Regions from separate parts of the Sinorhizobium sp. KGO-5 genome, predicted to be linked through region 1. Evidence: riboswitches for the same ligand, from Rfam matches in the RefSeq annotation. Region 1 holds a riboswitch; the other holds the start of a gene.
The links. A riboswitch is a leader RNA that binds a small molecule or an ion and turns the genes downstream of it on or off. The one in region 1 is predicted to bind thiamine pyrophosphate.
Positions count from the first base shown of each region.

Region 1 (3,996 bases):
CGAGATCAGTACCAGCGCCGAACGGCTGCGGACGAGCTCGTCTTCCAGCCATTCGATCGTCGGCAGATCGAGATGGTTCGTCGGCTCGTCGAGAAGCAGAATATCGGGCTCCGGCGCAAGCACACGGGCAAGGGCGGCACGACGCGCCTCGCCGCCGGAAAGGCGCGTCGGCTCTTCCTCCCCGGTCAGCCCCAGATGCTGCAGCAGGTAGGCGACCCGGTAGGGATCGTCGCCTGGCCCGAGGCCGGCTTCGGCATAGGCCTGAACCGTATCGAAGCCGTCGAAATCGGGCGCCTGGTGCAGATAGCGGATCGTCACCGATGGATGCCGGAAGATCTCGCCCGACTGGGGTTCTGCAAGCCCGGCGGTGATCTTCATCAGCGTCGATTTGCCCGAACCATTGCGGCCAACGAGGCAGATGCGATCGCCGGGCTCGACCTGCAGGCCCGCACCCGCAAGCAGCGGCGTGCCGCCGAAGGTCAGTAGAATGTCGTCAAGCTTCAGGATGGGAGGCGCCAAGGCATCAGGCTCCGGAAAGATCATAGGGGCGGGCGAGAATGACGGCCCGGCCGGATTTCAGGGTCAAGCGGACCGTGCCATCCGCGATGTTCGAAATGGTGCGCGACGAGCCGAAGGGCAAATGAAAATCCTTCAGCGGATAGCGCACGTTCTCGATCGAAAGACCGTCAAGGTCCGCAAAGCCGAGGATCGAGAAGAGGCTGCCTTTCGGCAGCTCGATCTCCTGCGAGCCGGGCAGCAGCGGATAGGCCTCCTCCTCGCCGGAGGTCATCATCGCCGAAACGCCGCTCTGGGCAAGCGCGACTGTACCGAGGAGATGCAGGAAAGCGTGATCGCTGCGCGCGCCGCCGAGTCCCCCCGCGAAGACGAGCGAGGTCGCGCCACGCTCGAGGGCTGCCTCGACGGCGATTTCCCCGTCGGTCGCGTTCTTGGCTGCTGGATGGCGTTCACGCGGGACGCCGGCAAACTCCGCCAGAAGCGCCTCATCGGTGGAATCGAAATCGCCGACCCAGAGATCGGGAACGATTCCCAGCGTCCTTGCATGGCGCATGCCGCCGTCGGCGGCGACGAAGCGGCTGCCTTCGAGCTGTCGAGCAAGCCGGTCTGTCGGCGTCAGCGCGCCGCCGAGCAGGATGGTGAAGGGTGATCGGGTCATGGCAGAAGCCCATAGCGCAAAGCAGCGGCGAAGGAAAAGGGCTCCGGCTGCTGTTTTGCGAACGCATGCTGCGCGGATCAGGTTCCGGACGCCGGATCCCCGGGAAAGAGCATGCCGTTGTAGATGCCGGGCGTCGACCCGGCGATCTCCACCGCACCCACCGCGCGAGCATAGAATTCGGCAGGGCCGACGCCGCCGATGATCGCATAGGCATAGCCGGCGGCGCGCATGGATAGCAGGCTTTCGACGAGCAGGGCCTCGCCGATGCCCTTGCCGCGCATGGTCGCGTCGACTCCGGTCGGACCGAAGAAGCCGAGCGCGGTTACGTCATGGCAGGCGAAGCCCACGATCCGATCCCGATGGTGAGCGATATGGATGCGCGTCGGCGTCGAGGAGAAGGCGGTTTCGGCCTCGCCGGCCCACCCGGCCCCGAAGCGCTCCTCGATCCAGGGAATGACGGCCCGCCGCTCGGCCGCAAGCGCCCGGCGGATGCGGATGTCGGGGTCGAGACGCGATGGGCGGCCCTCGGGCAAGGCATAGAGGCGGACGAGCATGTCTGGCATGAAATTGTCTCCGCTTTCGGCGAACAAACGGCGCCGGTAATTGTTTGACTTTTAATAGCGCGGCTGACGCGGACGGCAAACGTCCCTGCTGAAACTCAGCTTGCCTAAGCCGTCGCCGGAAGCTAAATCTCTTGCTGCTCTAACGGGGTGCCCTGGTCGGCTTTTGCGACCGTGGCTGAGAGGCTTCGAGCCAACCCGCGGAACCTGATCCGGCTCATACCGGCGGAGGGATTAGAAGCGATCGGACCGATACGCGCTTTTCCCATTGCAGCAACAACAAAGGGAGAGGTGCCAGAATGTCCAGTTCACTCCATCGAAAAATCCTTGGCCGGCTTGCGATCGCCGCAGCTTCGATCGCGGTATTTTCCGTGAGCGCGGCGGCCGCGGAAAAAACCCTGACGGTCTATACCTATGAGAGCTTCATCACCGAATGGGGGCCGGGCGCCAAGGTGGCGGAAGCGTTCGAGAAGACCTGCGACTGCAAGGTCGACTATGTAGGGGTTGCCGACGGGGTCGAACTCCTGACGCGGCTGAAGCTCGAAGGTCAGGCATCCAAGGCCGACATCGTACTCGGTCTCGACACCAATCTGGTGGCGGAGGCGAAGGCGACCGGCTTCTTCGCGCAACACGGCGCCGATACCGCTTCCGTCAAGGTCCCGGGCGGCTTCTCCGACGACACCTTCATACCGTATGACTACGGCCATTTCGCCGTCGTCTACGACACCGAGACGCTGAAGGATCCACCGAAGAGCCTCAAGGAACTGGTCGAGGGCGATCCGTCGCAGAAGATCGTCATCGAGGACCCCCGGACCTCAACCCCCGGCCTCGGCCTCCTGCTGTGGGTGAAGTCGGTCTATGGCGACCAGGCCGGCCAGGCCTGGGCGAAGCTCAAGGACCGCGTGCTGACGGTCACGCCGGGCTGGTCGGAAGCCTATGGTCTCTTCACGAAGGGCGAGGCCCCGATGGTTCTCTCCTACACCACCTCGCCCGCCTATCACATGGTGGCGGAGAACACCGAGCGCTACCAGGCGGCCTCCTTCGCCGAAGGCCACTATATCCAGATCGAAGTCGCCGCATTGACGAAGAACGCGAAGGACCCGGAACTCGCCCGAAACTTCCTGACCTTCATGATCGGTCCGGAATTCCAGTCGATCATCCCGACGACCAACTGGATGATGCCGGTGACCGCAACCAAGGAGCCACTGCCGGAAGCCTTCAGCAAGCTCGTCGACCCGCAAAAGACGCTCCTCATTCCCTCCGAGGAGGTCGCCGCCAACCGCAAGGCCTGGGTCGACGAATGGCTGGCCGCCATGAGCCGGAACTGAGGCCGGATTGTCCGGCACGAAGGAAAGCAAGATGACAATCGCCGCCGGGGCCTTCGCCTTCGGCGGCATCCTGCTTTTCGTCGGCCTCGCCGGCGCGGCACTGCTTGCCCAGTCGGCCGGCAGCGCCGGCGCCGGTCCGCTTTTCGATGCCTATATCTGGCGCATCACACGCTTCACGCTGCTGCAGGCCAGCCTCTCGACGCTTCTTGCCATCCTTTTCGCCATACCCGTGGCCCGGGCACTTGCCCGCCAGGCTTCGTTCCCCGGCCGCATCTGGGTGCTGCGGCTTCTGGCGCTGCCACTCGGCCTGCCGGCGATCGTCGCCGCACTCGGGCTGATCGAAATCTGGGGCCGGCAGGGGCTCTTGAACAGGGTGCTTTCGGCAGGCGGGTTGGAGCAGCCGGTCAGCATCTATGGCCTCTCCGGCATTCTCATTGCCCATGTCTTCTTCAACATGCCGCTCGCCGCACGCTTGATGCTTGCCGGCATCGAGCGCATTCCGGCCGAATACTGGCGCAGCTGCGCCAATCTCGGCATGGGTTCCTTCGCCACCTTTCGCTTCATCGAGTGGCCGGTGATCCGTGGATTGCTTCCCGGCATCGCCGGGCTCATCTTCATGCTCTGCGCCACCAGCTTCACGCTCGTGCTGACGCTTGGCGGGGGGCCGGCCGCGAGCACGCTCGAAGTGGCGATCTACCAGGCGCTGCGCTTCGACTTCGATCCGCCGCGGGCGATCGCCCTTTCGGCACTTCAGGTCGCCCTTACCGGAGCGCTGCTTCTCGTCTTGAAATTGATCGCGCCGGCGCCGCTGGAGGGAGAGACGAGCGGCAGGGCCATCCGGCGTTTCGACGGCGCGAGCGGTCTGTCGCGGCTTGCCGACCGTATCTGGCTGGTACTCGCCGTCATCCTCATCGGCCTGCCCTTTGCGGCCATC
Region 1 is NZ_BDIZ01000008.1:126,241-130,236, reverse strand. Features, by position in the region: gene BHD07_RS25845 (ABC-F family ATP-binding cassette domain-containing protein) at 1-519, opposite strand, end outside; gene BHD07_RS25840 (thiamine diphosphokinase) at 524-1,174, opposite strand; gene BHD07_RS25835 (GNAT family N-acetyltransferase) at 1,252-1,737, opposite strand; TPP riboswitch at 1,871-1,985, shown strand; gene thiB (thiamine ABC transporter substrate binding subunit) at 2,034-3,062, shown strand; gene thiP (thiamine/thiamine pyrophosphate ABC transporter permease ThiP) at 3,070-3,996, shown strand, end outside.

Region 2 (3,996 bases), on a different contig from region 1:
TCGCCGCCGTCGCGATATCTGGCGGCCATCGCCTCGAGGCCCTCCTTCTGCGCCTCGGCGCGGATATCGTGGGAAATCCGCATCGAACAGAATTTCGGTCCGCACATGGAGCAGAAATGCGCGACCTTGTGCGCCTCCTTGGGCAGGGTCTCGTCGTGGAAATTGCGCGCGGTCTCGGGGTCGAGCGAGAGGTTGAACTGATCCTCCCAGCGGAACTCGAAGCGGGCGCGCGACAGCGCGTCGTCGCGGGTTCGGGCGGCCGGGTGCCCTTTGGCGAGATCGGCGGCATGGGCGGCGATCTTGTAGGTGATCACGCCGGTCTTGACGTCGTTGCGGTCGGGCAGGCCCAGATGTTCCTTCGGCGTCACGTAGCAAAGCATGGCGGTGCCGAACCAGCCGATCATCGCCGCGCCGATGCCTGACGTGATGTGGTCGTAGCCGGGCGCGATATCGGTGGTGAGCGGCCCGAGCGTATAGAAGGGCGCTTCTCCGCAGACGGCGAGCTGCTTGTCCATGTTCTCCTTGATCTTGTGCATGGGCACATGGCCCGGCCCTTCGATCATCACCTGGCAATCCTTGGCCCAGGCGATCTTCGTCAGTTCGCCGAGCGTTTCGAGCTCCGCGAACTGGGCCCGGTCGTTTGCGTCGGCGATAGAGCCGGGACGCAGGCCGTCGCCGAGCGAGAAGGAAACGTCATAGGCGCGGCAGATGTCGCAGATCTCCTCGAAATGCTCGTAGAGGAAGCTCTCGCGGTGGTGATGCAGGCACCACTTCGCCATGATCGAGCCGCCGCGCGAAACGATGCCCGTGACGCGATCCACGGTGAGCGGGATATAATGAAGCCTGACCCCGGCATGGATGGTGAAATAGTCGACGCCCTGTTCCGCCTGCTCGATCAGCGTGTCGCGGAAGACCTCCCAGGAAAGATCCTCGGCGATGCCGTTTACCTTTTCCAGCGCCTGGTAGAGCGGCACGGTGCCGATCGGTACCGGCGAATTGCGGATGATCCATTCGCGGATGTTGTGAATGTTGCGGCCGGTGGAAAGGTCCATGACCGTGTCGGCGCCCCAGCGCGTCGCCCAGACCATCTTCTCGACCTCCTCGGCCATCGATGAGGTGACGGCGGAATTGCCGATATTCGCGTTGATCTTCACCAGGAAGTTGCGGCCGATGATCATCGGCTCGGCTTCCGGGTGGTTGATATTGGCCGGAATGATGGCGCGGCCGCTCGCCACTTCCTGGCGCACGAATTCCGGCGTTACGAAATCGGGGACAGAGGCACCGAAGCTTTCGCCGTCTCGGGCAAGCGCCTCCTTCGCGGCCTTCCGGCCGAGATTTTCGCGGATGGCGATGAACTCCATCTCCGGCGTGACGATGCCGGCGCGGGCATAGGCGAGCTGGGTTACCGCTTTTCCCGGCTTCGCCTTGAGCGGCTGGTGACGAATCGGGAATTCCGGCGTCAGCCTTTCGCCGGTCGCAAAGCCGTTGTCTTCGGCCTTCACCGCACGGCCGTCGTAGCTTTCGACATCGCCGCGCTTCAGAACCCAGTCGCTGCGAAGGCGCGGCAGGCCCGCGTCGATGCGGATATCGGCGTTTTCGACCGTGTAGGGGCCGGAGGAATCGTAAACAGTCACCGGCGGCTCGCCGGAGGTCGGATGCAGCGCGATCTCGCGCATCGGCACGCGGATCTTCGGGTGGATCTCGCCCGGCTTGTAAACCTTGCGGGATGCCGGGAGCGGTCCTTGCGTGACCGAGGGCGCAGCGGCGAGAGGCTTGATTAGATTCATCTTGAGGCTCCAATGTTTTCGCGTTGGAGACCCAGTTCTGAAGCCGGAAGGATGAAAAGACGTATCGCCGATGAATTGCCGGTAAACGGAATCCTGGCTGCTGCACGTCTGCACCGTCCCTACGCCAGTATGAACTGGATCAGGTTCAACGGGTCACTGCGCGCGCTAGCAGTATCTCAGCCCCTTGCCGGGACCCCCCTGGTGAATGGCGCAATTAGGGACGGTTATCGCCGCGGCGTCAAGATGGTTTTTGCACCGGCAAAATCCCGTGCGCAGGGCTCGCGCCATGCTTGCAAATGCAAAGTTCTAAATCTACTTACCGTCCGAGTCTGAAGCGCCATGATGCGCATAGCGAAAAGGGGTGAAGGTCTTGGGGCAGGCGGAGACGGGGACCAGGAAAAGGGGACGCAAGGCGCTTTGGGCGGCTGTTGCGGTCATCGCAATCGCAGCCGCAGGCGCGACCGGTTACAAGATTGCTGTCGAAAAGAGCGTGAGCAGGCTGATCGCCGAGCGGGGCGGCAGAGTGGGCACGGTCGAAGCGGACTTTTTCGGGCGCGTTCATCTGCGCGACGTGACGCTGCCGCTGAAGGAAGGGTCCGAACTCCGCGTCGCCGCAATCGACGGGCGGCCCAGGATCCTTTTCCTGGACGGCATGCTCGAAGTCAGCGGCGTGGAGCTCGATGTGCGCCCAGGCAAGATCGCCGTGCCGAAGGTGATCGTCGAGCAGGCGGAGTTCGGTCGCGACACGCTGGCGCAAATGTTCGGCGCGGGAAGCGATCTTTCGCTGCCGAAACAGCTGGCGCTTTTTACGGCGAAGAGCGTCACCGCCCCTGAGGTGATCATCACCCAGACGGTTGCCGGTAGCGAGCAGAAGCTGGTCTACAAGAACGTAGTCTCGGAAGGTATCGTCGATGGCCGCATTGCGCGCTATTCGGCGAGTGGTGCGAGCTTCGAAGCCGGCATAGGCGCCTCCGATGGAGAGGGCGGCGAGAAGAAGCGGCTGACGGGCTCCCTCGGAGCCATGACGGGGCAGGACGTCGATGCCGCCTATCTGGCCCGCATCTATACTGAAAAAGCCGGGCCGGGCGACGAGCAGGCAAGGCCTGTTTATGGGCCATTCTCGATCAAGGATATAGCCTTTTCGGATGGCGAGGCGAGCTTCGGCTATGACGAGGTTCGCAGCAGCGGCGTAAGCATGCGGATGCTGGACGAGCCGCTTCGCGAGACTCTGGAGAAGCTCAACTCGGTCTCGTCGCCCGAGGATCTGCCCGTGGCGGAGCGTCAAGACTATTTCGCCCGGATTCTGTCGGTCGCCGATTTGACGAGGAAGGCCGACATGGAAATGCTGGGTCTGAAGATCGACGCGCCGGACAAGGATGGTGAAGAGGGCGAGAGGATCAGGCTTGCGGTGGATCGCCTCGCGCTCGAGCTGGATGGCCGGAAGCTCGACGCGTCGGTGAATGGCTTCTCGATGGCGGAGGGCGCGGACTACGTCAAAGTCTCCGAAGCAAGCATTTCGGGCTTTTCCTGGGATCCCAGCGTGGAAGCGCTGAAGAAGTTCGTCGCCCTGCAGGATGGGCAGCATGAGAACTTCCCTTTCACGACGCTGCTGCCGGAGTTCGGAACGTTCCGAGTGGCGGGAATCGATGCGGATCTGCCTGACTCGGGCACCGGCGTGGAAGACTGGGACGAAGACAACGACACTCCGGATGCTGGAGAGGGCGCTCGGCCGCAGCGCATCCGCTTCACGATGAAGGGATACGAGCTTGCGCTCGCGAAACCGCGAAACGGCATTCCGACTGACGTCCGCGCCGGATACCAGGACTTCGCCCTTCAAATCCCGGAGCATACGCAGGACGAGACTCTCGCCAAGCTTCGCAAGCTGGGCTTCAACGAGTTGGTCCTCTCCTCCAACCTCGAAGCCGCCTGGGACGAAGCGAACGAGACTCTGGTCATCAAGGATATTTCCACGAGCGGAAAGGATATCGGCCGCTTTTCCCTCTCCGGCCTTCTGGGAGGCGTGAGCGGCGACTTCTTTTCGGGCGACGCGGCTAAGGCGCAGGCGGCGTTGTTCGGCCTCACCGCGCGGGAAGCAAGCCTGAAGATCGAGGACAAGGGCTTCACCGCCAAAGGGATACAGGTCTATGCCGAACAAAACGGCATGACGGAGGATCAGGCACGCGGCATGCTGGAAATGACGGCGTCGGTG
Region 2 is NZ_BDIZ01000003.1:774,837-778,832, reverse strand. Features, by position in the region: gene thiC (phosphomethylpyrimidine synthase ThiC) at 1-1,787, opposite strand, end outside; TPP riboswitch at 1,886-1,997, opposite strand; gene BHD07_RS17660 (hypothetical protein) at 2,158-3,996, shown strand, end outside.
Region 2: it holds a riboswitch for thiamine pyrophosphate, as region 1 does, so the genes downstream of both, thiC (phosphomethylpyrimidine synthase ThiC) here and thiB (thiamine ABC transporter substrate binding subunit) in region 1, are expected to answer to the same signal.